DNA from 3 places in the Niabella agricola genome. Region 2 is predicted to be linked to each of the others. Evidence: riboswitches for the same ligand, from Rfam matches in the RefSeq annotation. Region 2 holds a riboswitch; each other region holds the start of a gene.
The links. Region 2 has a riboswitch for S-adenosylmethionine ahead of LL912_RS16870 (SusC/RagA family TonB-linked outer membrane protein). Riboswitches for the same ligand answer to the same signal wherever they lie in the genome.

Region 1: it holds a riboswitch for S-adenosylmethionine, as region 2 does, so the genes downstream of both, LL912_RS09260 (O-acetylhomoserine aminocarboxypropyltransferase/cysteine synthase family protein) here and LL912_RS16870 (SusC/RagA family TonB-linked outer membrane protein) in region 2, are expected to answer to the same signal.
Region 3: it holds a riboswitch for S-adenosylmethionine, as region 2 does, so the genes downstream of both, LL912_RS09935 (trans-sulfuration enzyme family protein) here and LL912_RS16870 (SusC/RagA family TonB-linked outer membrane protein) in region 2, are expected to answer to the same signal.

The regions. Positions count from the first base shown of each region.
Region 1 covers NZ_JAJHIZ010000003.1:921,102-931,324, reverse strand. The annotation lists gene LL912_RS09295 (TetR/AcrR family transcriptional regulator) at 1-337, shown strand, start outside; gene LL912_RS09290 (MarR family transcriptional regulator) at 435-923, opposite strand; gene LL912_RS09285 (GNAT family N-acetyltransferase) at 928-1,419, opposite strand; gene LL912_RS09280 (ABC transporter permease) at 1,631-2,878, shown strand; gene tsaD (tRNA (adenosine(37)-N6)-threonylcarbamoyltransferase complex transferase subunit TsaD) at 3,180-4,223, shown strand; gene LL912_RS09270 (homoserine dehydrogenase) at 4,298-5,554, opposite strand; gene LL912_RS09265 (homoserine O-acetyltransferase family protein) at 5,560-6,600, opposite strand; gene LL912_RS09260 (O-acetylhomoserine aminocarboxypropyltransferase/cysteine synthase family protein) at 6,667-7,980, opposite strand; SAM riboswitch class I at 8,287-8,394, opposite strand; gene pckA (phosphoenolpyruvate carboxykinase (ATP)) at 8,683-10,223, shown strand, end outside.
Region 2 covers NZ_JAJHIZ010000003.1:2,729,197-2,739,419, reverse strand. The annotation lists gene LL912_RS16890 (DUF2480 family protein) at 1-171, opposite strand, end outside; gene LL912_RS16885 (peptidylprolyl isomerase) at 278-2,416, opposite strand; gene LL912_RS16880 (bifunctional GNAT family N-acetyltransferase/carbon-nitrogen hydrolase family protein) at 2,554-4,077, opposite strand; gene LL912_RS16875 (DUF3472 domain-containing protein) at 4,329-5,606, shown strand; SAM riboswitch class I at 6,007-6,110, shown strand; gene LL912_RS16870 (SusC/RagA family TonB-linked outer membrane protein) at 6,404-9,577, shown strand; gene LL912_RS16865 (SusD/RagB family nutrient-binding outer membrane lipoprotein) at 9,588-10,223, shown strand, end outside.
Region 3 covers NZ_JAJHIZ010000003.1:1,060,860-1,071,082, forward strand. The annotation lists gene LL912_RS09930 (SusC/RagA family TonB-linked outer membrane protein) at 1-3,179, opposite strand, end outside; SAM riboswitch class I at 3,820-3,922, shown strand; gene LL912_RS09935 (trans-sulfuration enzyme family protein) at 4,065-5,234, shown strand; gene LL912_RS09940 (aldo/keto reductase) at 5,260-6,237, opposite strand; gene LL912_RS09945 (DinB family protein) at 6,434-6,964, shown strand; gene LL912_RS09950 (hypothetical protein) at 6,965-7,882, shown strand; gene LL912_RS09955 (ABC transporter ATP-binding protein) at 7,879-8,559, shown strand; gene LL912_RS09960 (methylated-DNA--[protein]-cysteine S-methyltransferase) at 9,084-9,926, shown strand; gene LL912_RS09965 (alpha-ketoglutarate-dependent dioxygenase AlkB family protein) at 9,982-10,223, shown strand, end outside.

The DNA.
Region 1 (10,223 bases), 1.8 Mb from region 2:
CCTGGAGCATTCGCCGGAGATGCAGCACATCATCCTGTGGGAATTGAGTGAAAAGAACCCGCTGCTACAGGATATTCTGGGTGAGCGCGAACGCTTTGGTGAACAGCTGTTCAAGCTGTCTGATAAGTATTTTAAAGGATCTTCGGTAAACTTCCGGGCGGTGAACGCGCTCCTCGTGTCGGCGATTTACTACATTACCCTGCATTCCCGGTATCATAACAATACGATCTGCGGTATTGATGCTACTGCCAAAAAGGGGCGGGAACAGATTTTTAAAGCGATAGAGCAGATCATCCGCTGGTGCTACCGGGAAGCGGAAGGTTCCCGGAATGCATAGGGCAGGCCGGCCGGAAATCACCAATCCTCAATCTGGTTATGTCAACCGGCGGTTCGCGGCTTCCGGAATTCAAAAAGAAACTCCGGGTATTGCTGGCTTAGCCGCCGGTTCTTTTCTGCTGCAACTGTAATGCAGCATCTACCAATGCGGTCTGGCCCAGCTGTTGCTCTACTTCCACAATGGATTTAAACAGGTTGTTCCGTGTATCGGTTACCTGTGTAATGGCCTGCACCAGCAATGTCCATACCGGCTGCATTTTTGCTACCAGTAACTGCCCCTGGGAAGAAAGGCTCAGGAGGCGTTTTCGCTCGTCGGCCGGGTGTTTTTTTGAACGGATCAGCTTTTTTTTCTCCAGCTCCTTTAAAAGACTGATGGTAGAAGGGTGGGTGTATCCGATTTCCCCCGCCAGCTCCATTACACCCAGCACGCTTTTTTTATGAAGCGCGTAAATCACGGGAAACCATTTGGGGTCAAAGTCAATGCCGCAGGCCTGGTATACTTCATGTCCCTGTTTGCGGATGCGCTCGCTCAGTCGCTGTAGCCGGGTGGCCAGTGCCAGGATGCCCGCTTCGTCAATTATATGCATCTCTTTATGGGTTTTTAAGTGAAAGGGTATAAAACCGGTTGTCAACCGGCATCCTTGGAAAAAAGGAGGGAAGTTCCGTCTCGGCTACCGGGGTAAAGCCCTGCTTTTCATAAAACCGCATTGCAGCTTTTAGCAGGTGAACCGTGCCCAGGTAAAGGGTTTTAATCTGCTGTTGCCGGCAATAGCGGATCAGGGTATCCAGCAGTTCCCGGGCTATTCCTGGCTGCGCACCCCGGTATTCTTTTTTTACAAACATTTTCCGGATCACACCGGTTTGTGCTTCGGCGCGGATCAGGGCAATGGTGCCGGCCAGGGTGCTGCCGGAAAAAGCACCCCAGAAATTTCCGCCGGGTTCTATATAGAAGCGTTCAATATCCTGCAGATCAGGCTGGCCTTCCAGCGTAACGGGTACATTGAATTCTACCTGCTGGATGTGTAAGATCAATTCGATAACCTGCGGTATATCGGCGTTGTTCAGTTGCCGGATTGTAAACATGGTAAAATGTGTTTTAAAATGCAAATATAGGTAGTTAGCTACGTATTTGACTACCGGATCAGTTTTTTTACGGCCTGCAATCTTGTCCGCGATGCCAGGGGCGGCTCCCGAACGCCATCGCATTGCAACAGGGGGGCTTGGCCGCCGGTGGTAAATACGCTTCAACGCTTCTGTTGTAAAAAGCAATCAAAACGTAGCTATATTTGTACCTATGTTAAGGCGCCCACTGGAAATCATAAGCAGTAGTTTTCGTATGGCCATGCAGGAGTTATGGAAAAACAAGCTGCGTACCTTCCTGTCGCTTTTCGGTATCACCATTGGTATCTTTTGCATCATCGGGGTTCTGGCTACAGTAAACAGCCTGCAACAAAACATACAGAATGAAATAAAGACTCTGGGATCCAATACGATCTATGTGGATAAATGGGATTATGGGGGCGGACCGGACTATCCCTGGTGGAAATATGTGAACCGGCCGGTTCCCCGTTACGATGAAGTAAAGCCGATTAAAGAGCGGACGCCTAATGCCCGGTATGTGGCTTTTACCCTGCAGGGGAAGGGTAACGTGGAGTTTTCGGGGTACCTGTTAAACGGAGTGAACGTGTATAGTGTGAGCGAAGAATACATCAAGATCCAGCCGCTGACCATGGGATTTGGTCGATTTATTTCTGATGCTGAGTTTAACTATGGTACCAATGTGGCTGTGATCGGCTACGAGATCGCTGAAAAGTTGTTTAATGAACCGGAACTGGCGGTTAATAAAATCATCACCATTGCCGGAAAAAAGATCATGGTGGCCGGGGTGATCGAGAAACAGGGGAAGCAGATGATCGGTGGCTGGGGATTTGATCAAAGCGTGATCCTGCCTTTTCTGTTTGGGCGTACCATCTACAATGAAGAAAAGACGGACCCGGTGATTATGGTGCAGGGCCGGGAGCAGATCACCAGTAAGGGGTTGAAGGATGAGCTGATGGTAACCATGCGAAGCCTTCATAAACTTAGCCCGAAGCAGGAGGATAATTTTGCGTTGAATGATATCAATGATATCGGCGACCAGGTGGAAGAGGCATTTGCGGGATTGAATATCGGAGGGGCCGTGATCGGAGGAATCAGTTTGATCGTTGGGTTGTTTGGCGTGGCCAATATCATGTTTGTTACCGTAAAAGAACGAACTTCGCAGATCGGTTTAAAAAAAGCCCTCGGGGCCAAGCGTCAGATCATCCTCACAGAGTTTTTGCTGGAATCGGCCTTTCTCTGTATGCTGGGCGGGTTGATCGGTTTGTTCCTGGTATACCTGCTGGCACAGATCCTGAGCAGGGCGCTCGATTTCCCGGTATTTATATCCATTGGAAATATGATCTGGACCTTTCTGATCTGCGTAATCGTGGGCGTGGTTGCGGGCATTGTTCCGGCGGTGCAGGCGGCAAAAATGAACCCGGTGGTGGCGATCCGGAGTTGAGGGTAGCAGGCAATAGTCAATGGTTAATAGTTAATGGTGAATCAATGTCGTTTCCAAGGAACACGAAGGGGATTTTTAACATCCAGGCTCCCATTGCGGCCGTTGTAGAAACTTTGCGTCCATCGCGTTAAATCTGAACTTCAGATTTGGCAGCAGCTTTGGTCGTATTCAACAATATATTATACGGCACTGTAGACGCAATCAGCGCAACTTGTCGCGCCCGGAGGTGATCTGCAGCAGCTATAAAAAACGGTAAAGAAACCGGCATTGAATGTGAATAGATATCGAATAAAATAAAACAATGAGCAAGATCAATATACTGGCAATTGAATCGAGTTGTGACGAAACTTCTGCTGCAGTTTGCAGCGATGGAAAAATATTATCCAACCGGATCGCCACACAGGCGGTACATGCCGAGCATGGGGGCGTCGTTCCGGAGCTGGCATCGCGGGCACATATGCAACACATCGTACCGGTGGTGGATGTAGCCTTAAAGCAAAGCGGTTTGCAGCTGGAGGAGATGAACGCGATCGCCTTTACCCAGGCCCCGGGGCTGATCGGGAGTTTGCTGGTGGGCGGGCAGTTTGCCAAATCGCTGTCGCTGGCATTAAATAAACCATTGATTGCGGTAAACCATATGCAGGCGCATGTACTGGCAAACCTGATTCCTGACGATAAACCATCGTTCCCTTTTCTTTGCTTAACGGTAAGCGGCGGCCATACACAAATCGTAAAATGTGTTTCACCGACTCAACTGGAAATTATCGGAGAAACCATTGATGACGCAGCAGGTGAGGCTTTCGATAAGGCTGCAAAAATGCTGGGGCTGCCTTACCCGGGCGGACCCCTGGTAGATAAATATGCAAAAGAGGGTAACCCGGAGCGCTTTCAGTTTCCCGAGCCAAAAATACCGGGGTACAATTTCAGCTTCAGCGGACTGAAGACCGCTATTCTTTATTTCCTGAGAAACGCAGGTACTGCCCAGGTGTATAAAGAAGCGTTTGCTGCCACCACGGAGGAACGCCAACGTTTTATAGATGAAAACCTGCGGGATATCTGTGCTTCCATTCAGAACCGGATCATCTCAATCTTGTTGAACAAATTGAGCAAGGCTGCAAAAGACCTGGGGATAAAAGATCTTTGTATCGCTGGCGGCGTATCTGCCAATAGCGGGCTGCGCAAGGCTTTCAAGGAAATGGGCGAACAGAAAGGCTGGAATACCTTTATTCCCGATTTTCAGTATTGCACCGACAATGCCGGTATGATCGCCATCACCGGGTACTATAAATACCTGGTGCATGATTTTGCAGATCTGTCGGTGCCCTCTATGGCGCGGGGATTTTAGTTCAGCGTTCCTGGTTCAATGTTTAGACCAAACCTGAACTTTGAACCAGGAACTTGAAACCAGGAACCTGGAACTTATAGCAGCCCTGCCAGCTCCAGGCTTTTCTTCTTTAACTTCCGTTCCTCGATATCTTCAATAATGCCATCGGCTTCCACAATTAAGGAAGTGCTGTTCTCTTTCCACCAGGAATTTTGTTTTAATTTCTGTAATGCAATTACGCCGGATAAATATTTGCGGCTCTCCTGGGCATGCCATTCCTCGATCCATTCGAAGTCTTCTTTGGGAATATTCGCCAGGTCGGTGAAGCTTACAAATACTTTGAGGTAAATGGCATCGTTGAGTTGATGCGGCTTGTGATGGTAGAGTTTTTTATACTCGTAGCGGTATTCATAACGCAGGGCAGAGATATCGCTGAGTACTGCAGAAGCGGTAGGAAAGCTGCCTGCACCTTTACCATAAAAGAACTGCTGATCTGCAAACCCGCTTTCGATGACCACACCGTTGTACTCATTTTTTACAAAGGACAGCGGACTGTCGGTATTTACAAACTGGGGCAGTACATAAGCGCCCACGCCGCCGTTGATCAGTTTTTTAGCTTGTGCTACCAGCTTGATCTGCTGTCCGCGTGCCTTGGCTACCGCTGCGTCGGTTTTGGCAATATTCTGAATGCCGTTAAACAGGATATGATCCGGGTGCGCCACAATTCCATAGGCATGAAGCAGCAGGATGGTCCATTTATTGAGGGCATCGTATCCTTCTACATCCAGGGTGGGATCGCTTTCTGCAAAGCCCAGCTGTTGCGCCAGGAGCAACGCGTCTTTAAACGCCAGGTTCTCTTCAAAGATCTTGGTAAGTATAAAGTTGGTGCTTCCGTTTACGATGGCACGGATACTGTGTAAAAGATCATTGTCGTAATATTCCTCCAGGTTCCGGATAACGGGTATGGAGGCGCAGGCAGAGGATTCGTACAACAGGGACCTCCCGGTTTTTTGTTGCAGCTGCAGCAACGCCGGCAGGTTTTCCGCGATCATTTTTTTGGAAGAGCTAACTACGTCCTTTCCATTTTTTAATGCAGTGCTTACAATTTCAAAGCCGGCAACAGCGTCGTCGATCACCTCTACGATCAGGTTGATGGAGGTGTCGTTTAACAGCTCATTGCGGTCGGTTGTAAACAGGTCTTCCGGAGCATTTCTTTTTTTTCCGGGATGCTTGATGCAGACTTTTTTGATCGAGGCTTTCAAAGAAGGCGTTTGCTGCAATACCTTATACAATCCTTCTCCTACAACACCAAAGCCAAATAGCCCGATCACTAATTCTCTATGTTCGCCCATTATTTTTATTTTATCGCCACGCTCTTGGCATGACGGGTTGTGAATTTTTTTATTGCCTCTGATATCTGGTCAAATTCCAGCAGGAATCCGTCGTGCCCGTAGTCGGAGCGGATCAGTTTCTCAATCGCTCCGGGAATATGTTCGGCTAAAAATTCCTGTTCTTCCGGGGGAAATAACAGATCGCCTTCCAGGGCCAGCGCCAGGGTTTTTGCCTTAATGGTTTCCAGTGCCTTAATCACGCCGCCACGGCCGCGGCCCAGGTTATGGCTGTCCATACTTTTACTAAGGGCATAATAGCTGAACGCATTGAACCGTGCTGCTAGCTTGGTGCCCTGGTAGCGCTGGTAACTTTCACTCCGGAAAGCTTCCAGTTGTTCATCAGAATGTTCGGATTGCGTTTTATTATAGGCCGTAGCATTACGATAGGAAAGCAGGGCAATACCCCGTGCTACTTCCATGCCTTTCAATCCTGCTTCCGGATTTTTCGTTTGCCAGGTTTGATCGGCTTCAATGGCAAACCGCTGGGAAGCGTTAAAGGCTTTCCCCCAGGGCGAATGTACCGCGTTGGTGGCCAGCGGAACGATGTATTCAAAGAGCTCAGGGTCCAGTACCGCCCATTCCAGGAGTTGTTGACCACCGGTGCTGCCGCCAATACCGATCTTGATTTTTTGAATGCCCAGCTCTTTTTGTAACAGCTGGTAGGCGCGTGCCATGTCGCGGATCGTGAAGAACGGAAAGTCATGATAGTACGGCTCTCCGGTTGCCGGGTTCAGATCCAGCGGACTGCTGCTTCCGTAACAGCTGCCCGGCATATTTACGCAAATAATAAAATCCTTTGCGGGATCAAAAGCCCTTCCTGCACCAATCATTTCGGGCCACCATTCATGCGGGTTGCTGTTGGCCGTCAGCGCATGAAAAATCCATACAATATTGGATTGTTCTTCATTGATGCTGCCATAGGTTGTATACGCCAGCCGCAGGTTCTGAAAGCGGACACCGCTTTCCAATACAAAGGGAGCTGAATATGTAAATACGTGTTGTTGCATTCTTTTTGAAAGACCTGCAAGATGTTCACCGATCTGAATAAGGGGAAATCTTGCAGGTCTTGTTTTTTACTTGTTAAAAACAGCCGCAAAAGCCTGCTCAAAATCTGCTTTAATGTCTTCGATATGCTCAATACCAAGGCTGATGCGGATCAGGTTGTCTAATACACCGGCACTGGCTCTTTCGGCTTCACTGAGCTGCTCGTGTGTGGTAGAGGCGGGATGAATGGCCAGTGTTTTGGAATCGCCCACGTTTGCCAGGTGGCTTACCAGCTTCAGGTTATTGATAAAGGACCTTCCGTTTTCAATTCCGCCTTTGATGCCAAATTGCAACACACCGCCAAAGCCGTTAGTAAGATATTTTTTGGCCAGGTTGTGATAAGGACTACTTTCCAGACCCGGGTACCATACAAACTCAACTTTATCGTGCTGTTCCAGCCATTCTGCAAGAGCAAGGGCATTGTCTACTGTGCGTTGTACACGCAGGGAAAGCGTTTCCAGGCCCTGAAGCAGCAGGAAAGAATTGAAAGGGCTCAACGCAGGTCCGAAATCGCGGAGGCCTTCTACCCGGGCGCGGATGGCAAAAGCGATATTGGGCAGTCCCAGCGGGTTGCCTTCTCCAAATACCTGCCAGAAATTAAGCCCATGATAACCTTCCGACGGCTCGGAAAACTGCGGGAATTTACCGTTCCCCCAATTATAATTGCCTCCGTCTACAATGATGCCGCCGATGCTGTTGCCGTGCCCGCCGATCCATTTGGTGGCTGCTTCCACTACAATGTTCGCGCCATGCTTAAGAGGTTGGAACAGGTAACCGCCGGCACCGAAGGTATTGTCTACGATCAGCGGCAGATCATATTCTTTTGCCAGTGCGGCAAATTTTTCAAAGTCGGGCACATTCAGCCGCGGGTTACCCAGCGTTTCAATATAGATGGCTTTTGTTTTATCGTCGATCAGCGGACGGAAGCTGTCTATATTGTCATCAGCCGCAAACCGTACGTCAATACCCAGCCGTTTAAAAGAAACTTTAAACTGGTTAAATGTGCCCCCGTATAAGAAAGGAGAAGTGACAAAATTTTCGCCGGCCTGCAACAGGTTGGTGATGGCCAGGAATTGTGCGGCCTGCCCGGATGAGGTAGCCAGCGCAGCAACGCCTCCTTCCAGTGCGGCAACCCGCTGCTCAAATACATCGGTGGTCGGATTCATGATCCGTGTATAGATATTGCCAAATTCCTTTAAACCAAAAAGATTGGCAGCATGATCTGCATTTTTAAAAACATAAGAAGTAGTCTGGTAAATCGGTACGGCACGGCTTCCGGTTGTAGGATCCGGTTGCTGGCCGGCATGCACTTGCAAGGTGTCGAAATGTAGTTGGTTACTCATAAAAAATGATGCATTTAATAAAGTGAAGAATGATGTTGAAATATGTAAGGGTCGTTAAAGAACACCTGTTGGGGTATAAGGTAGAAGGTATGCCGGCTAGGGCATACAGCAGATGCAGCAACACATTACGGGCGTAATGTACAAAATAGGATATGTTGCGTTTTGTTTCATGCAGACTACGAATTTAGTAGAGTTTTGTTTCATATTCAAAAAAATTACAGGCAGCAGTTCGCCGTTGCATAAAAAAAGCCCACCCGGATAAACCAGATGAGCTGTTCTATTAAGTTTTTTAATATGCTACGATCCGACTTATCTTCCTCCCGTTTTGCGGGAGCTGGAATTGGCACCTTGTTATCCTCATAACAGGTTGCCAAGGCTTCACAGGGCCAAACCCTCTGCCTTTCTTGATAAGGTTTCCCGCCGGGGCGGGAAAATAAAAAGAACTATAAATAACCTTTACCAGGCCGGCGCAAAGGTAGGAAACAAAAAGGAAAGAAAAAAGCCCAGGATCAATCCCGGGCTAAGAAATTGTATTTCAGACAGAAATGCAAACAATTGTTAGCTTAATAATTAAATGTTGAAAATTATTCTTTATTTATTCGTTGTTTGTTTTAAAATATCTAATTGTTGATCTTTAAAATATATTTTTTTTAGATTTTTTCAAATTATATTTTTGCTGTTTCAACAAAGTTTCAACGCAATATGCTTACAAAGCCATTCGAAATCCCCGGAAAACAGCTCAAGGCAGCGGGGTTAAACCTAAACAACCAGATCCATTACCAGTTGTCCCCTGATGAGCTGGTAGATGATGCGCTTATGAATCACCAGGGGAGGCTGAATGATACCGGGGCCCTGGTTATTTCTACCGGCAGGTTCACCGGACGTTCGCCCCGCGACAAATTTGTTGTGAAAGATGCTGTAACAGCAGCAACCATCGATTGGGGAAATTTTAATAACCCGATCGAGGAATTCTATTTCGACCGGATCCTGGAAGACGTGCGCAATTATTTAAACAGCCGCAAAGAGTTGTGGGTAAGAGATGCCTATGCCTGTGCCGCACCGGAATACCGGCTGAATATCCGGGTCGTAAACGAGCTGCCCTGGATGAACCTGTTCGCGCACCATCTTTTTTTACGACCTTCTGAAGAGGAGCTGGAGCATTTTGAGCCGGACTGGCATATTCTGTCCGCGCCTTCCCTGGAGCTGGATCCGGTACGTTGCGGCACCCGGCAGGGCAACACTACTGTTGTAAGCTTTAAACATAAAATGATCCTGATTGCCGGCAGTGCCTATACTGGCGAAATCAAAAAAGGGGTTTTTTCAATATTGAATTACCTGCTGCCGCAAACCCGCGGCGTGCTTAGTATGCATTGTGCCGCCAACAAGGGAAAGAAGGGTGATACAGCCCTGTTCTTCGGATTGAGCGGTACGGGAAAAACAACCCTGAGTACGGACCCGGACCGGAAACTGATCGGCGATGATGAGCATGGCTGGGATGATAACGGTGTGTTTAACTTTGAAGGAGGCTGCTATGCAAAGTGTATCGGACTTTCTGCGGAAAAGGAGCCGGAAATCTATCGTGCAGTAAGAAAAGGGGCGCTTGTTGAAAATGTTAGCTTTTTCCCGGGTACCAACCGGATCAATTTTGATGATGCTTCGGTTACTGAAAATACAAGGGTAGCCTATCCCATCGATTTTGTGGAGAACAGTGTTCCGGAAGGAACCGGTGGCATTCCCAGGAATCTATTCTTTTTAACCTGTGATGCTTATGGAGTGCTGCCGCCCATTGCCCGGCTCTCGCGCGAGCAGGCGCTGTATTATTTTATCAGCGGCTACACTGCAAAAGTAGCGGGCACTGAAACCGGGGTTACGGAACCCAAAGCTACTTTCAGTGCCTGCTTCGGTGCCCCCTTTCTGCCGCTGCATCCTGCGCGTTATGCAACGATGCTGGGCGACCGCATTGCCCAGCACGGTGTAAAAGTATGGATGGTGAATACCGGCTGGACGGGTGGCGCTTATGGCACCGGAAGCCGGATGAAACTTGCAGACTCCCGGGCAATGATCCGGGCTGCGCTGAACGGAAGCCTGGATAATGTCATTTATCACAAAGATCCTGTTTTCGGCCTGATGATACCGGGTACCTGCCCCGGTGTGGATCCGAACGTATTAAACCCGAGCCAGACGTGGCAGCACCCGGAGGCCTATGATGCCCAGGCGCAGAACCTGGCAGCACAGTTTATAAA
Region 2 (10,223 bases):
CCAGTCCAGTTCTTTCAGCGCAGTCCGGAAATCCTTTTCTTTAAGGATCATGCCCATAAAGAGATAATCCTTGATATCAAACAATTTAACCGGCTCCGAAGGATAATAGGATTCCAGGTTGAGGGTAATGATCCCGCTTTCTGCTACTTTATTTCTGATAATCGGCTCCATAATTAGTAAAACAAAGTTAAGCCTGCTTTGGTTTATTCCTGCTGTGTGCATACAAATAAACAGCCCCGCCAAAAGCGGGGCTGCAAAAAAATATACAGAACTCTGATTAATAGAATTTGCTCCGGAAATCCTTAATGGTAGCGGCTTCCCGCAACGCCTGGATCGACTGGAACTGGCTCTGTTGTTTTGCCTGCTGGTACCGCATCTTGCGCAGTTCATCCAGGTTTTGAACGGAGGCGGGTGTGCTCATTAAATTGTCAACCCGTACTACATACACCCCTTGTGTGCCGGCAATTGCTTCCGGTATTACCTTTTGCAGGTTGGCTTTATTGAAAGCAGCGCCGATCACTTTTGGCTCAAACCCAACGGCAGAAGGAGACTGGCCGTTAAAGCGCAGGCTATCGGCGGTTTCCACCTGTTGCTTCAGCGAGGATGCCGCCGCTTCCAGGGTACTAATTTTGCCAATCTTATCCGTGATGATCTTTGCTTTTTTCTGGTTTACAAGCAGGGGCTCCACCATCATACGCGCTTTCGCAGGGCTCATGGTTCCTTCTTTATTGATCTCGGTAACCAATCCAACAACATAATAATCACCCACTCTTTCCGGCTGGATCACATCGCCCAGGCCGGCTTTATAAATATTTTTTACAAAGCTCCGGGAAGCTCCCAATCCCTGTATCATCGCGCCGGTAGGCGGAATGTCAGCTGCAACCGACTTCATAATGCCCTTTTCCTGCTGCAGTTTCTCAGCGGCGGCGTTAAAAGCCTTTTGGTTGGTTGCCTGGGCCGCAAAATGCGTAGCAGCGCTGCTGGCTGCATTATCGGTTTCCTGGCTGGCCTCGATCGGCTTGGTTACATAAGCAATCTTATAACCGGTAGCACTTCCTTTTGTGGCCAGGACTTCAACAATGTGGTACCCATAATCTGTTTTTACGATGCCTCTGCTGCCCACGGGATGCGTAAATATATAGTCATTAAAAGTTGGCATCATCTGCCCGGAAGGTACATTATCATAAACACCGCCGTTTGCCGCACTGCCCTGGTCTGTTGAGAACTTTACAACCAGTGAATCAAAATTAGACCCGTTTTGTAACGCAGTAAACAAGCTATCAGCCAGCTTACGTGCAGTAGCACTGTCGCGTAAAGGAACCTGCTGGCCGGTTTGCGGATCCTGTGTTACCGTACCTACCAGGATGTGGCGTACTTTAACAGTGTCCGGCATGCTGGTAGTGGCAACAATTTTTGCCAAGGCATAATTGTTCCCATCCACATAAGGGCCGTAGGTATTGCCGGCACCTACCCGAAAGATGGAATCTTTCATGGGTACCTGGATGCGGCTACCGCTGATAAAGCCATCATAGTAATTGTTGATGCCCTCGCTCATCAGGAAGTCTTTTATATTATGCGCACTGTCAAAAGCCGGCTTCAGATCCAATACCCGCTGACGCGCCACGGCGCTGTCTGCTGCATTGGGCTGCGCATTGAAAGCCACATAGGAAATGCCACGGCTTTCCTGTTGTTTAAAGTCGTTTTTATGCTTATTAATATAATCCTGTATATCACTGTCAGTAACCTTTACCGCCGAATCGGAAATGGTGGTGTAGGGCACTCTTACAAAAGAAACTTTTGACATCAGGGCGTCCTCGGTCTGCCGTTTTTCCATCATCCATTTAGGGAAATTGATGCTGGTAGTTAACAGGGCATCGTATTTTTCTGCCTGGCGCTGGAGGATCAACTGGTCCAGGAAGGCATTAATCTGTGCTTTTTGTTCAGCGTTTCCCTTTGATTTGATGTCGTTGATCTGTCTCTGTGCGGCCGCAGCATCAAATTTCCCGGTTTGAGGATCCGTAAAACCCTGTGCCAGTTCCTGGGGAGGATTGGCTCCAAACAGCAGGTCGTTCAGTTCTTTTTTGCCTACATCCAGTCCCAGTTTTTTAGATTCCTGGGAAAGCAGGATCCGGGAAACCTCCTGGCCCCAGGCCATTTCGTTGGCTTGCTGAGCAGCACCTTCACCGCCGCTCATTCCGCGGGCCTGCATCATTTGCGTTTGTTGTTCTACAAGGTTACTGAATTCCTGGAACTCAATTTTATCACCGTTTACTTTTCCAATGGTCCGGACATCTCCGGTAAACAGGCTTCCGCCGTTCTCAAAAGCAAGCATCACTACAAATATGACCAATGCAAGCCCAATGATCACAGCCATCACCTTGCCATACTTGTCCTGAATGTTCTGTATTACTGACATGTTAAATAATATAGTTAATTAAAAGGTTGGCAAAAATAGCGTTTTTAAAGATATCAACAAACTGTGGAAAAAAGGGTGGAAATAGCCCGAAAACAGGACATTTCAAGGGTTGAAAATGAGGCAATAACCAGGCTTTTTCAAACCTTCCGAACCACTTCATATACATCTTTCCGGCGGTCTGCCAGGTTTTTAACGCTTCCGAATTTATGGAGATGTCGTAACAGGTCAATGTCCACATCACCGATCACCACCATTTCCGTATTGGGGGTAGCTTCCGCTTCAATACCATTAGACGGAAAAGAAAAATCGCAGGGCGTAAGGATCATCGATTGTGCATACTGGATGTCCATATTCTGTACCTGGGGCAGGTTGCCCACATTGCCGGCAATGGCTACATAGCATTCATTTTCAATGGCCCGGGCCTGCGCACAATGCCGCACCCGGAAATAAGCGTTTTGGGTATCAGTAAGAAAAGGCACGAACAGGATGTCCATTCCCTCGTCTGCCAGCAGGCGGCTGAGTTCGGGAAACTCGGAGTCGTAACAAACCAGGATGCCTACTTTACCACAATCGGTATCAAAGGCTTTTACCTGGCTGCCGCCCACCATGCCCCAAACGCGCTCCTCATCGGGTGTAACATGAATTTTTTCATATTTGTCTACGGATCCGTCGCGCTGACAGAGGTACCCTACATTGTAAAGGCGGCCATCTACCACCTCCGGCATGCTCCCCGTTACAATATTGATATTGTAGCTTACGGCCAGGGCCGCAAACCGGTCGCGTATAACGGCGGTATATTTGGAAACCTCTTTTACGGCGTCGGCGGCGGAAAGGTGGTTGTATTCGGCCATCAGGGGCGCATTAAAGAATTCGGGAAACACGGCAAAATCGCAACGGTAGCCGGAAACCGTGTCCACAAAGTATTCGACCTGGGTCATCATTTCTTCCAGGTTCTTATAAAGCCGCATCTGCCATTGCACCAGCCCCAGGCGCACCACGCGTTTGAGCGGGAAGGCCTGCTCGCTCCGGTCTTCATAATAAATATTATCCCATTTCAGTAACACGCCATATTCATTAGACTGTACGTCGCCATGCAGGTAATTTTTGATAATACGTACCGGGTGAAAATCGTTGGCGAGCTGAAAGTCCAGCACCGGGTCATGCAGCTCTTTCTGTTTTACCTTTTGGATATACGCGCTGGGCGTCATTTCCCGGGCATACTTATGATACCCGGGTATCCGGCCGCCAAATACAATCCCTTTCAGGTTCAGGCGTTCGGCCAGTTCTTTCCGGTAATCGTACAACCGCCGTCCCAGGCGCATACCACGGAACTGCGGTTTAATGAAAACGTCAATGCCATATAGGATTTCCCCTTCGGAATCATGCGAATTAAAGGAATAATTGCCGGTAATGCTTTTATAATTGTGCCGGTTGTTCACTTTTTTTTCGTCTACGATAATCGAAAGCGCACAAGCTGCCATTACGCCGTTTATATAGATTACTACCTGGCCTTCGGGAAACAGGTTGATCAACCGGTTGATTTGCGCCCGCTGCCAGTAGCTTTCCGGCATGCTGGGGTAGCAGGCGATCATGGTTTCCTTAAGCGCATCATACTGGTCCTTTTCAAGTGTTTTTATTTCGATATTGATCGGGTCTGTCATAGAAACAAATTTAACATAAATAATCCGGCCGGGATATTGTGTGAGTAGCCGCAGTGCTTGTATTAAGAATCAAAAGTTTTTTTAGGGCCGCCGATTACGCCCGGATTAGGGCGCTATTATAATCAGCACATCAGCAGCAAGCCATCCGGCAAAACGGAGCGGGGGTATTTTTCCATATGAATGCAATCGGTTGAGCAGCCAGATCACGGGGTTAAGGGATATATTCGCATATACACAAAAATTTACGCTTTATGAAACGTTCCGTTAAAGGATTGTTTGCAGGGTTCCTGCTTTTTTCTTCTGTGATCAATGCCCAGTCTGTAACCGTTCCTGCAGGGGGTAATGCCTGGGCGCTGCAAAGGACCGAAGAGGGCGTGCGGATCCATAACAACGGGGTAACCAACTGGACAAAGATCAATGATGGCTTTACAACCTATATACGGGTTACACAGCCCGGAACCTTGAAGGTATGGCTGGAGACGGGGGCGGTGACCGGAATGCCTGAAGTTGCGGTATCTGTATTTAAACAGACCCGTAAGGCAATCCTGAAAGCCGAAGGCCGTTCTTTTTATATTGGCGAATGGAATATAAATGACAGCGGCTATGTGCTCATTGTAGTGAAAGGGGTAAAAAAAGAAGGCTGCTGTTTTCCGGATGTAACTGCGTTAAAGCTGGAGGGTTCTGCACTTACGGATAAGGCCAGTTATACCAAGAATAATGAAGGCAGCTTCTTTCATTGGGGGAGGAGGGGCCCCTCCGTACATATGGGGTACCAGTTGCCAAAGGATGTGGATGCCGAATGGTTTTATAATGAAGTAACGGTGCCGGAAGGCAATGATCTGATCGGTTCTTATTTTATGGCCAATGGTTTTGGTGAGGGTTATTTTGGCATGCAGGTGAACTCCGCCACTGAGCGGCGCATCCTGTTTTCCGTTTGGAGTCCGTACAATACGGATGATCCGAAGCAAATTCCTGAAGATCATAAGATCAAGATGCTAAAAAAAGGCGAAGGCGTTTATTCCGGCGAATTTGGCAACGAAGGAGCAGGTGGTCAGAGCATCCTGCGGTATAACTGGAAAGCTGCTACCACCTATAAGTTCCTGTTGCATGTGTTGCCGGATGGGGACAGCCATACGGTTTATACGGCATATTTTTACGATGGTGCAAAAAATACCTGGCTGCTGGTGGCCAGCTTCCGGCGTCCCAAGCTGGCCACTTATCTGAAGCGGCCGCATTCTTTCCTCGAAAACTTTAATCCCAACCAGGGCGACCTGGAGCGGAACGTATTCTTCGGTAACCAATGGGTGCGGGATACAAAGGGCAATTGGCATGAGCTCACCAAAGCACGCTTTACAGCCGATAATACGGCGCGCGTGGGGTATCGCAAAGATTACGCAGGAGGTGTGAAGGGACAACAATTTTACCTGCGCAACTGTGGGTTCTTTAATGACTATGTGCCTTACGATACCATGGTGGAACGTCAGCCCACGGGTAAAGCACCCCAGGTTAATTTGAATGCATTGCCATAGAGCAGGGTTTATCTTTTTATCTGGAGTTGGTATCAAAAGTTGCTTTATAGCGTATTGTTATGCGGCCCGCCGCGGCAACACAAGTGGAAGTCATTTGATACAAACGCTTTTTTACCTGTCCAGAATGACAATAAATTAATAAAGGCGCGGCGCGCCGATGCCTGCTGTAGCTGAAAGCAGTAAACGGCGTTCCTGCCGCAGCGCACCGCAAATCCCTGTAACCAGGAGCAGGGACAGGCATTTCAGCCGCAGCGCGGCGGTAATCTCATTGAATTTGTTTTATAGTACGTGCCGGATAAACGAAACCTTCAATTCTCATGATTTAATAGTCTACTTGTTTTGTAGAAATTTATTTTGCCAATAATATTTTAGCAATTACCTTTGCCCTGTCTTAACAGACAACTTATCAAGAAAGACTGAGGGAGATGGCCCTGGGACGTCTTAGCAACCGCCTTTAGAAGGATTGGTGCTACATCCATCCGCCAGAAGGCGGAAAGATAAGTGAATCGTCAATGCTCCCTGCATTGTCTCTATTCACGATTTTCTTTCCATAACAAATTTTTTAAACGGCAATTTTTGAACATGAACACAAAAATGCAATCGTCGGGTTATAACCAGGCGTCTTTCAATTGCCGGCAGATGAACTGTCGCAACATACAAACCCTCCAGCTTCTTACGATGAAGATGGCGTGTTGTTGCTGCCGATCTTAATCCCTTTTTCATTATAGTTTCAATTAACGGCGGAAGCCGAACGGGATCCGTATGACCATCCGAATATTTTAAAACAGCATGTAACAATGAACCAATTTCTAAAAAGACTCATCTATGCAGCGTTTGTTCTCCTTCCCTTAGCGGGTGCTGCGCAATCGACAACGATTACAGGCACTGTTCAGGAGCTTCAGTCCGAAACCCCGTTAGCCGGGGTAACAGTGGAGGTGTCTGGAACCAACCGGCGTGTACTTACCAACGAGCAGGGTAGTTTTTCGATAGAAGCCGGACCACGCAGCGTATTGCTTTTTTCTTATGTAGGCTATGCCAACCGGCAGGTAAATACAGATACCATACAGGGCAACCTGCTGGTACTGCTGCAAAGTTCCAATACGGCCCTCGATGAAGTAGTGGTAACGGCATTGGGCGTTTCCAAGGCTAAAAAATCCCTGGGATATGCTACACAGGAGTTGAAGACAAAGGACATCTCGGAAGCAAAAGAAACCAATATCGTAAATGCGATGGCCGGAAAGATTGCCGGGGTACGCATTACCAATACACAGGGTGATATGGGATCATCGCGGATTGTGATACGGGGAGAGGTTTCTATTGCAGGGAATAACCAGCCGCTGTTTGTGGTAGATGGAGTTCCGGTAGATAACTCGCAGCTGGGCGCGGGGGGATCCAGGGATTTTCGCAATGCCATTGCCGACCTGAACCCGGAAGACATTGAAACCATCAGCGTACTGAAAGGCCCGAATGCGGCGGCACTTTACGGATCACGGGCAGGGCAGGGGGTTATCCTGATCAAAACAAAGACCGGCCGCAGTAAAAAAGGATTGGGAGTAACGATTAACTCGAACGTGAATATTGCCAAATTGCTGATATTGCCGGAATATCAGAATGTTTTCGGACAGGGATCCGAGGGAAAGTTCAGCTACGTAGATGGCAAGGGCGGTGGTGTCAATGACGGGGTGGATGAAAGCTGGGGACCGAAGCTGGATGGACGCCTGATCCCGCAGTTTTATTCCAACGGTCAGCCGGTGCCTTTTGTGGCGCATCCTAACAATGTGCGGGATTATTTCCGGACGGGTATTACGTACAGTAACGGTATTGCGCTGGCAAATGCAGGCGATAACTACGACTACCGGGTTTCTTATAACAATGAAAAGCAGCTGGGCGTGGTACCTAATAGCGAGGCAAAAAAAGATAATGTTTCCTTTAACGCCAATTACAATGTAACGCCCAAACTGAAAGTAGGCGTAAATGCCAACTATGTGGTAAACAACGCGCCCAATCTTCCGGGAGCGGGTGGTAAGCGGGCTACCAGCACCATGTTGCAGTTTACCTGGTTTGGGCGCCAGGTAGATATCGGTCAATTGGGGAATTATAAAGATGCAAAAGGGAACGGCATCAACTGGAACAACAGCTATTACAGCAACCCGTACTGGATCGCTTATGAAAATACCGTGAGTCAGCGTCGCAACCGGCTCATCGGGAATGTAAACATCAACTATACGATCCTCGATGGCTTAAGCGCTAACTTCCGCACCGGTACCGATTATTATAACGACCGCCGTAAGCTTAAAATAGCCTACGGAACCAATGGGACGCCGTTCGGTTCTTACGAGGAAGATGCGTTTACGGTGAATGAAAATAACACGGAAGCCATGCTGCGCTATAATAAAAACATCAGCAGTCTGTTCAGCCTGGATGCCTTTGCCGGGTGGAATGTGCGTACTAAAATTTATGAGGAAAATATTCAGCAGGCCCCCCGCCTGGCTGTACCTAATGTGTATACCCTTACCAATTCAAGAGATCCGCTGGTGTCTTCAAATTATTATTCAAAATCGAAGATCTACAGCACCTTTGCATCAGGACAACTAGGATACCGAAACTTTGCCTTTGTAAACCTAACGCTGCGTAATGACTGGTCTTCTACACTCCCCGTACAAAACCTTTCCTATTTCTATCCTTCCGTAAATGCCAGCCTGGTACTGACGGATGCGTTAGACATCAGGTCAACGACACTTAATTATCTAAAGATCAGGGGAGGATGGTCCAAAGTGGGAAACAGTGCGGAGCCGTATCAATTAGTTAATATATTCAACTTTAATGCGCCGTTTTTGAGTAGTCCTCAGTTGGTTACCTCCGGGATTGATTACGCCCCTGGTCTTAAATCGGAAAGCACCATTGCTTCAGAAGTGGGTTTGGAAGCTGCGCTGCTCAACAACCGCGTGCGGCTGGATCTGAGTCTTTACAATTCAAACAGTGTTGACCAGATCCTGAAAGTGGATGTCACTGCTGCAACAGGGTATACCCAAAAACTGATGAATGCCGGTAAGATCAATAACAAAGGCATCGAAGTGCAGTTGGGTGTCATTCCTGTAAAGCACAATAACTTTCAATGGAATATTGATCTGAATTATGCAGCCAACCGGAGCCGCGTGCTGATCCTGGATTATGAAAAACGCCTGCAAAATTATGTGTTGGGCTCCTACCGGAGTGTGCAGGTGCTGGCTTCTGTCGGAAAGCCATATGGTACCTTATTTGGAAATGCCTATCTGCGGGATGCCCAGGGCAATATTGTAGTGAACAATAGCGGTATTCCGCTGGCAGATCCGAATAAAAAAGTGTTGGGCAAATTTACGCCCGATTGGGTAGGCGGTATCACCAACAGTTTTTCTTACAAAAACTTCAGCCTTTCCTTTTTGGTGGATGCCAGCATCGGCGGCTCATTATTTGCCGGAACGAACTCCACCGGCAGCTACACGGGTGTGCTGGCGCTTACGTTGCCGGGCCGGGATGCGGAGCACGGAGGGCTTAGCTATTACTATCCCGGCAATGATAAAAAGAATGGCACCAGGGCCGGCACCAGCGGACCCAACGGGGAAACCGTATATGACGATGGAATGATCTTTAACGGAGTAACCACCGATGGCAAAAAAAATACCACCATTATACCCGCATCCCAGTATTATAAGGCGTCGCGGAGTATTGAAGAGGAATATGTATATGATGCTTCTTATGTGAAGTTGCGGGAAGTAAAGCTGGGGTATAACCTGCCGGCGCAGTGGGTTCATAAAATCGGTTTCCAGGGTGCTTCTTTTTCCGTTGTAGGCCGTAACCTCTGGATCATTCATAAAAATGTTCCCAATATCGACCCCGAAGTGGCGTTTAACACCGGCAACGCACAGGGACTGGAAGACCTGACGCTTCCTACCGTGCGGAATATCGGATTTAACCTGAACCTTAAATTTTAAAATGGCAGTCATGTATAAAAATATATTCAAACTATTTGTAGTTCTTATTACGCTATCTTTTACTGCCTGCAAAAAGAACCTGGCGGAAATTAACCGGAACCCCAATGCGGTGGAAGATCCGCAGCCGGATTATTTATTGACCGCGGCCGAAAAAATTGCGGCCGATACCTACTGGGGGGCAGATAATAATTTCAACTCCAGCCTGCTCATCATCCAGCACTGGGCCAAGATCCAGTATACGGAACCGGACCGCTATATTTTTAGCAACAGCAGTTTTACGGCGCTCTGGAACACCGGTTACGCACAGGTGATCACCAACCTGAATACCATTATCCAGCTCCCCGATGAAAAAGCCAATGCCAATTATAAAGCCGTTGCTACCATCCTGCGATCCTGGATATTCCAGCTGTTGACGGATGCATATGGAGCCATTCCCTATAAAGAATCTGGCAAAATCAAACAGACCCTTACGCCGGTTTATGATTCACAAAAAGAGGTGTACTTTGGTTTGCTGGATGAGTTGAAGTCGGCCGCGGCCGCACTGAATCCTGCCGCCGGCAGCGTTGCCGGGGATGTGTTATACGGCGGCGGTTTAGCCAGCTGGAAAAAATTTGCGGGAGCCCTCCGGCTGCGCATTGCGCTGCGT
Region 3 (10,223 bases), 1.7 Mb from region 2:
TTCGAAATCGCAAAGAGATTGGTGCCGTTCAGGAACACCTGAGCATTTACCAGTTTCAGGTGGCTGATCCACCGCTCCGGAAGCGTGTAACCAATGTTCAGGTTCTTCAAACGCATGTAAGCGCCGTTCCGGATCCAGAAGGTGGAGCCATCGCTGCCGGATTCCAGCCAGTTCTGCCCCACCACGCGCGGATACCGGGCATCAGGATTTTCGGGGGTCCACACATCACTGGCCCAGATGGGATAATATACGCGGAAGTTGCCGCCCCACTGCCGGATACCCGGCCCGTCCTGGTTACTGATCATCACATCATAGGAAGTTACCCCCTGAAAATGTGCATCCAGCGAAAGTCCTTTCCAGGATACATTGAAACCAAATCCGTAGTTGACCCTGGGTTTTCCGTTCTTGCTCAGCAATTGTACATCATTCCCATCGATCCTTCCATCGGCACCGGCCGTGTAACCATCGCCTCTTATGTCTTCATAGATAATGGCCCCCATATAAGGTTTGCGGCCATAATAGTTATAGCCTTCCGCCGTCAGCTTATCAAGTTGCTCCTGCGTGCGGATAATACCCAGTGCCTTAAAACCATAGATACGGTCTTCGGGCTGGCCAATGCGGGTGCGGAAATGCTCCACGCCATCCGGTCCGTAGGCCACCGGCTCATCCAGCACATCCCAGCGGTCACGGGCATAGCCCATATTGGCATATACGGCATAAGACCATTCCTTTCCGGCGCGGTCATTCCATTGCACATCAAACTCCGCGCCTTTGAAAGAACGGACTGCATAGTTCTCCGGCGCAGGCGTAGTACCATAAACATCCGGTATTGCCACCACCCGCGAAGCCAGGATGTCCTTCATCCGGTTGGTAAAGAAGTCAAGTCTCCCGGAAAGCCGGCTGTTCAGCGTGGCAAAGTCCAGACCGATGTTCTTGTTCTCCACTGTGGCCCAGGTCAGACCGGGCACCGGTACCGGGCTGGGGCGGATGGTTTTATACAGGCGGTCGCCAAACACATAGGGTGTACTGTTCTGATAGGTTTCCTTATACAGGAATCCCTGAATGGTTTGCGGATCGCCGATATTGGAATAATTCAGGTCATTTCCTGTGGTACCATAAGAGGCTCTTAGTTTCAGCTCATTCAAAAAAGCCACATGGTATTTGAAGAAAGATTCCTGCGAAAGCCGCCAGGCCAGTGACACAGACGGGTATGCGCCCCATTTGTGCCCTTTGGCAAAAGCACTATTGCCATCATACCGCAGCGATGCTTCTACAATGTACCGATTGGCATAATTATAATTCAGCCTTCCGATCCAGGACTGCGCGGCGCCCAGTCCTTCCAGCCCATCGGCAAACCGGTCGGCAGGGTCTGCAGAATAAGGAAAGAACTGATCGATATTTGCTATAGGATTATATGCTGTAGAAATTGACCGGTAAAAATGATCCTGCCGCTGCTCAAATACTGCAAGGGCATCCACCGTATGCTTTCCAAAACTACGATTATAGGTCAGGAAGGCATTGAACTGATACTTCCAGCCATTGTCCTGCTGATAGCGCAAAAATGGCGCCTGCTGGCTAAAATTAAAAATATTGACCTTGTTGGGATCCGGCGGACCCGGCACGAACCGGTTCTTCGGATCGCCCTGTATGAACACATAGTTTTTCTGGAAAGTCATATACCATTTCCGCAGAAAATCATTGGCTTCATAGTTACCCACAATTTTAGCGGCCAGGCCCCGGGTGATCTTGTGCAGGTTAATATCGAGGGTTGCGATGGTATTCAACTGGCGCTTCCTTGTTTTGATATAACGATCGCCCATTACCTGGTCAATCACGCTCCAGGCCTGCCAGCTGCCCATCGGGGTTTGTACAGGGTAATCGGTAATATGATCGGCCGGAGTTCCGTCGGCATTGATATAAAACGGATAGAGCTTGGGCCAGTTAAAGGTTACCCGGTAAAAATCCGATACATCATAATCATCGTCCGGGGAAAAGGGCCAGTAAAACTTATCTGAGTTTTGTTGTGCCGCAGCAATATTCATGTTCAGCTTGATATCGTTGGTGATTTTTGCGGTAATGTTTGAACGAAGATTGAATTTCTTATACCCGAGGTTCTCATACGACCCATTTTCACCGGTATAGCTGACCATGTTATAATAATTCAGTTTTTCACTTCCCCCGGAAACATCCAGCAGATATTTCTGCACCGTCGGATTGCGCCAAACCCAGTCGTTTACATTATAGTTCTTATCCCTGAAATAATTAAACTCCGTTTCACCATTGGGCAGCGGATCATTTTTTTTATTGTACTCATTATTGAACTGCACCACCCGGTTCTGATAGATCAGTTCATCAATGGCTGTGGTACGATCGCTCAGCAAGGTTCTTGTAGGGGTAGATCTTGAATACGAGGTTTGAAAATGCAAGGTTGGCTTTTGGGCGGTTCCTTTTTTTGTCGTTACTACAATTACACCGTTACCTGCTCTCGAACCATAGATCGAAGCCGTTGCCGCATCCTTTAACACGTTTAACTGATCGATCTCATTAGGATCCAGCGCATCAAACTCCGCCTTGCCTTTAATTACACCATCAATTACATACAGCGGCTCGCCATTAGCGCCCCGGATACGGATACTGGAGCTGGCGCCGGAAAGACCGGAGGTATTCGTAACGGTTACACCCGGAGCGCGGCCTGCAAGCGTATTGGACATATTCGCTGCCGGTATATCGGTTAATTTTTTGGTACTGATGCTGGTAACGGCTCCTGTAAGATTGGAACGTTTTTGCGCACCATACCCCACTACCACCACTTCATCGAGGGCTGCAGCAACAGCGGAAAGTCGGATCTGCAAGGAGGTTTCATTACCTACCGTTATTTCCTGTGATTGAAAACCAATGGCAGATATTTCCAGTATCTCGCCAGGAGTTGTATTGATCCGGAATGAACCGTCGGCAGCTGTGGCAACGGCTGATGTCTTCCCTTTGATCTTAACAGTAGCACCGGCTACAGGGTTGCCGGCAGAGTCGGTTACTTTTCCTTCAACAGGCGATGCCTGAATCGGGACCGGAATGCGGTTACCGGTAACGGGTTTTGCGGCATGCAGGATATTCCCCTTCAACAAAAGGCAACATAGCAATAGCGGCAAACCCAACAAATACTTCTTGAGTCTTGTTTGCATAAGCGCTCGTAATTTTTTGAGTTTAATAAATTGAGGTACATTTCTGGCAGGTAAAAGGCCGGTTATAGCAATAATCCAGCATGGCAGGCCTGCATATGCAGACGCGCTTTACATTCTCAGGCACATCTTTACTTCGAGATTTTTCTTTTTTACTTAAAACCGGAGCTGAATCAGGTCTGATTTTTTTGGGTCATAGAAGGTTCGGGGGTTCGTTAAAAAATAGTGAATAGCAAGACAAATGTTATCGAAAAAAATACACGAACAAAATTTTTTTGCTTATTTTTTAAAATAAAAATGACAAAAGATTATTATTTCTATAATAGATCCGGATCTTTATTAAAAAAATCAACAAACATCTCTTCGAGAGTATTGCCATCCATAGCCTATCCTGTTGCACCCCGCCCGTTATTGGAAAAGACAATGGCAAACAAAGACGGCTGCTTATACCCGAATGCAGAAAAGTTATAACCTGCTTTTGACGCCGGTTAAAATCGCCGGCCGTCGTGCCTGGAAACAAACCGGATCCAGCCAGCAAACAGATCTGATTTTTGCGAGGATTATTTTTTAGTGTAAAAAATCTCGTCAAAAATTTGGTAGCCTCAATAAATAGTCTATAATTTTGCTGCAGTTCTTGAAAATATTCTTATCCAGAAAGACCGAGGGACTTGACCCAATGACGTCTTGGCAACCTCCGCTCACGCGGGAAGGTGCCACCTTCAACCACACTTGTGGAAAGATAAGTTAGAAAAAGCCTTTTCATTTATTTGTAAAATAGTTGAATGCGCTTCTGACTTGTCGGGAGTGCATTTTTTTTTGCTCCCGGCATTCCTTTTCGTTTTTCCGGATGGATTTTCATGAGCATTCTTCACCGTTAAAAACAAAAAAATGAAAGTGCAAACAAAGATCTTACACAGCATTCCGGCAGATGAACTGACCGGCGCCATTTCCACCCCCATTTATCAAACTTCCACCTTTGTACAGGAGGCGCCCGGCATGCACCGCGGTTATGACTACTCGCGTACCAATAATCCCACACGTGCCGCACTGGAAAAACTGATCGCCGAACTGGAAGGCGGCAGCCGTGGATTTGCATTTGCCAGCGGCCTGGCAGCCATTGATGCAGTTGTAAAACTCCTTGCTGCAGGCGATGAGATCCTGGCAGTAGATGACATTTACGGCGGCGCCTTCCGCCTGTTTACCCATGTATACCAGAAGTTTGGTATCGGAGTACGGTACACAGACACCACCGACGTAACAAAGGTAGCAGCTGCCATCACTCCAAAAACAAAGCTGATCTGGATTGAAACGCCCACCAATCCCACATTAAAAATTTCAGATATCCGTGCAATTGCCAACATTGCAAAAACGCAGGGCATTTTGCTTTGTGTAGACAATACCTTTGCCTCTCCCGCTGCCCAAAAACCATTGGACTTGGGAGCCGATATCGTAGTGCACAGTGCTACCAAATATCTTGCGGGACATAGCGATGTGATTGCCGGGATCGTTGTAACCAAAACAGACGAGCTTGACGATCAGATCAAATTCATTCAAAATGCGTCCGGTGCCATCCTCGGACCTTTTGACAGCTGGCTTGCCATCCGGGGAATAGAAACACTTCCTTTGCGCATTGCCCAACACTCAAAGAATGCCCAGGCTATCGCCGAATTTCTGCAAACCCAGGACCTTGTAAAAAATGTATACTATCCCGGGCTTCCGGACCATCACAATCATGCCATTGCCCAACAACAGCAACAATATTTTGGCGGTGTTGTAAGCTTCGATCTGAAGGTAGACGAAACGGGTGTTGCAACCCAGCTGGTTAAATCTACCCGCTATTTCCAACTGGCTGAAAGCCTCGGCGGCGTAAAAAGTTTGATCTGTTTACCCAGTGAAATGACCCATAAATCCATTCCTGCAGCCATCCGTCGCCGCGCGGGTGTTACCGATAGCCTGGTGCGGCTTTCTGTTGGTTTGGAAGATGCAGAAGACCTGGTCCGGGACCTTGAAAAGGCCCTGCGCATTGCAACCGGAAGACTTACCGTTGCAGCACGATAGCAAGTTGAGCCAGGACCTGTTAGGCTTAAATGCCTGACAGGTCTGTTGGTGAATACGCGCTGGCCGCGTTCAGTGTTGCCAGGGCATCATCTGATAGCTGCAGCCTCACGGCATCCGTCATTCCCAGCATCTGCGCTATACTGGTGGCACTTACAATGGGCGCCGTAATGGAAGGACGGGACAGAAGCCATGCCAGCGCCACTGCTGCAGGAGACGTACGGTAAGCGTCCGATACCCCATCCAGGGCCGCCAGAATCTTCCTTCCCCGTTCATCCAGCATCTTCCTGATGCCGGCTCCCCGGGTGCTTTTTGCAAGATCTGCCTCACTCCGGTACTTTCCTGTCAGGAACCCACTGGCCAATGCGTAATAAGCGATGACACCTAACCCCTGGGCTTTTACGATAGGCTCATACTGTGTTTCATATCGTTCCCGCTGATAAAGGTTGTATTCCGGCTGCAAGGTTTGATAAACCGGTAACTGAAGCCCAGCGGATGCTTTCAGCGAAGCATTCAGGCGCTGTGGCGATAAATTGGAGGCGCCGATCCAGCGTACTTTTCCTTCTTTAATCAGTTGCGCATAAGCCTCCAGTGTCTCTTCTACCGGAACATCCTCATTATCAAAATGCGTTTGGTAAAGATCGATGGTATCTGTCTGCAATCGCTTTAATGAAAGTTCTACCTGTTTCAGAATATATGCTTTTGAGGTATCCGGTTGCGGCTGACCCGTCATGCTTCCTCCTACCTTTGTAGCAATCAACACAGCATTTCTTTTGCCGGTTTTCTTCAGCCAGTTACCAATGATCGTTTCTGATTCGCCACCTTTATTGCCGGGTGCCCAATAGGAGTATTGATTGGCCGTATCAATCATATTAAACCCTTCATCTACGAAATGATCCAGCAGTTGGAATGAAGTGCGTTCGTCTATGGTCCATCCAAAAACGTTTCCACCAAATACAACTGGTGCAATCTGCAAATCTGTACGTCCCAGTACTCTCTTGTTCATACGCTGGTTTTAATAACTAAAACAGGCCGATAGGGAGAATTGTTCGGATCTGTCCTGGAAAGGTTGAATCATCTTTTTGCCCGATCAGCCAACCCTTTCATGACTGAACTATCTTTATGCGCTTGTTGCAGTTATCCGCTGAAACCATCTTATTAGGTTATATTTGTAACTACATTCGATTTAAACCAGTAATAACATGAATAAATCAGCCATTCATCCCATGCCGGCGTATTTCGACCGTTACATTAACCAGGTACCGGAAGAACTGGAAATTGTACCCGCTATTCAAAAAAGCATTCTTGATGTTTACCAGCTGGATAAAGAAAAGATCAACAGTCTGGGCGACCAGGTATACGCACCCGGCAAGTGGACGATCAAGCAACTCCTTTTACATATTGCCGATACCGAGCGGGTGTTTATTTACCGGGCATTGCGTTTCGCCCGGAAGGACAGCACTCCGGCCCAATCATTTGATGAGAACCTCTTTGCCAACAATTCCAATGCCGGCGAAAGAACCCTTGAATCCCTGCTGGATGAGCTGGTGGCGGTTCGCCAGAGTACCCTTGCGTTTTATAAAAATCTCAGCAACGAGCAGCTGCTTTCCATCGGCCATACCTATAATACAGAAATGTCTGTACTCGCAGTGGGTTTCACGATTGTAGGACACCAGGCACATCATTTTAAGATCATTGAAGAACGTTATTTCCCGTTGCTGAATGCCCAGTAAATGAATTTTTATTTCCGTTTACAGTTCCGGCTGCTCAACCGACAGTTAAAGGACTTTGGTCTGCACCCCTTATGGGGATGGGTATTGGGTACTGCAGGCTTTATTCTGGTGTCATGGTTGTTATTCTTAAAGACCAGCGCAGCCGTTTATCTTTACCTGTTTACTGCAGCTTCCTGGATGCTACAGCTTGGCACCCAGAAAAGAACCGATTTTCTCCGCATCACTTTTCCGCAAAAATCCCTGCGCAGGATTCGGCTGGCCGAAAACGCCATTGTAGTAACGCCTTTTGTGCTGTTTTTACTCTGCAGTCACTATTTCATTACAGGATTACTGCTGTTGCCGGCGGCCCTGTTGCTGAGCCTGATCAATCAGGTACCGGATATCAGCACCACTATACCAACACCGTTTGGAAAACGGCCTTTTGAGTTTCTGACCGGTTTCCGTCAATCGTTGTTGCTTATTCTGGGGGCATATGCCCTGATGGGCATCGGCATTTTCGTTAACAATTTCAATCTCTGCCTGTTTGCACAAGGAGGTATAATCCTGCTGATCTGCTCCTTTTATACCAAGCCGGAGCCTTTGTTTTATGTGTGGAACTTCGCTTGCAGTCCTGCTGGTTTTTTAAAGGAAAAAATAAAGACTGCAGTATGGCATAGCACCCTCTTAACCTTTCTTCCCCTGGCAGCATTATTCATCGCTTTTCCTGAAAAATGGTGGGTGACCGCCGGTATCCAATTATTGAGCTATGCATACATTACACAGATCATCCTGGTAAAATACATCGCCTACCCTGGTGAGATCCAGCTGGTACAGCTGCTCATTTTTTTGGCCAGTATCTTCTTCCCTCCCCTGCTGCTAGGCCTCATTCCTTTTTTTTATTCCCGGTCTGTTGACCGGCTTGCAACATATCTTTCATGATCCAGATCACATCCCTTTCCAAGAGCTTCGGCCACCATGTCGTTTTAAACAACATCGCTGCTACGTTTCACACCGGACGCGTATATGGTATTGTTGGTGAAAATGGTGCAGGGAAAACCACCCTGTTTAATTGTATTGCAGGTATCGAAGCATACGAAGGACAGATCACCGCCGACCACCTTCCGCTGAAAAACCACCTGGGTCTTTTGCAGACAGAACCGTTTTTCTTTTCAAAAATCACCGGGGCAGAATACCTGGAGCTGCTCTGCAGGGCAAGGCATAAACTCCTTGTACAACCGGAACAAAAAAACATTTTCGACCTGCCCTTACACCAATATGCCGCTACCTATTCTACAGGTATGAAGAAGAAGCTGGCACTGATGGCGATCCTGATGCAGGAGAATGATTACTTCATTTTAGACGAGCCTTTTAACGGAGTAGATATACAAAGCAACCTGCTGATTACAGCCATCATTCAAAAATTGAAGGAACTGGGAAAAACCATCCTGATCTCTTCGCATATTTTCTCCACGCTGCATGAAACCTGCGACGAAATACTCCTGCTCCAAAACGGGTTGTTCACAAAAAAAGTGCTGCGGGCCGACTTTGATCTGCTGGAACAGGAAATGAAACAGGTATCCATCGGTAATAAGATCGAGCAGATGGCATTGAAATAAGCCGTCAACAGCCGTTTCCTTTCTATTTCTTGAACCTTACGGCAGCAAAAAAACACCTTAATTTATTAACTTAAGTCAAGGTTTTTTTGATAAAAAAACAGTTGCTTTGCAGTACAATATCCAATACACAACTGGCTGCTTTACAAAGGGTTTGAATATACTATTATCCCTATATAAAAGATTGAGAATCTATCAAAGACAGCCGGGAGTGTTCATCAGGACACTCTTTTTTTGCTATCTGCAGTACATCTTTCACAGCAACCGTTAACAGACTGCATATATTCCTGTCTGCTCATTTATTCCGGCTGACTGATTTTGAGCAATGCCACACTTTTATTACCATCAACACAAATTTTATTTGCCGCAGACGCTACGCAATCAGAGCATGCAGGCAACTTATTTGCGTACATTCGACGTCAAAAACTCCAGTCCCTCCAGGCAAAACCATCCTCCTGCTGAACAACGCAAGAATCGGGTTTCCTTTTACAGCCGTAGTCCTCAATTTTGTGTTATAAATTCGTATTATGAAGGTACAGGAAGCAATAAATTTCACCAAGGTGGCAACGGCCATCGAATACATCCGAAGCCATTTTAAGGAGCAGCCTGATCTGGAAGCCATTGCAAAGGCCGCCCACACCAGCCCTTATCATTTTCAACGCATCTTTACCGATTGGGCCGGGATCAGTCCGAAAAAATTCCTACAATACATCAGTCTGGAACATGCCAAGCAGGTATTGAAAAGCAGCCAGGCTTCTGTTGCAGACGCTGCTTTTGAAACAGGGCTTTCCGGAACCGGGCGGTTACACGACCTGTTTATCAATATCGAAGGGATGACACCCGCCGAATACAAAAATGGAGGTAGCAACCTACACATCCATTATAGTTTTGCAACCAGCCCCTTTGGCAACCTGATGGTAGCATCCACTTCCCGGGGGATCTGTCATATGGTTTTTTATGATGACGCTCCAACCGCATTGCAGGAATTGAAACAACGATTTCCGAATGCAAGCTTCCTGGAGCGCCTGGACCGGCTGCAACAAAACGCGCTGGCGATTTTTCAAAACAATGACCTGCCGCTGCCCGAAATCAAATTACACCTGAAAGGCACCGATTTTCAGCTAAAGGTTTGGGAAAGCCTGCTGAAGATTCCTATGGGGCAGCTAACCACCTACGGCTCGCTGGCCGCACAGATCGGAAGCCCGAATGCATCCCGTGCCGTGGGCACCGCAATCGGAAGCAATCCCGTAGCTTATCTTATCCCCTGTCACCGTGTTATCCAGTCTACCGGGCATACCGGGGGTTATATGTGGGGAGCGTTGCGAAAAGCGGCCATTATTGGTTGGGAACAGGCCAGGACTAAAGATTAAGTTCTAAATACTAAAAAGGCGGTGGTTGCAGACTTTATAAAATACGATTTTCTTTATGCAGAATCTTCTTCCCTTTGACGGCATGGTACATTATTATGGCCGGATCTTTACACCGGAAACAGCAGCTACTTATTTTAACCGGCTGATGGAGACCATTGAATGGCGGAATGACGAAGCCGTGATCTTCGGAAAGCGGATCATTACCAAAAGAGAGGTGGCCTGGTATGGCAATAAGAACTTTGCATACACGTACTCCAACGCTACCAAAACAGCATTGCCCTGGACAAAGGAGTTGCT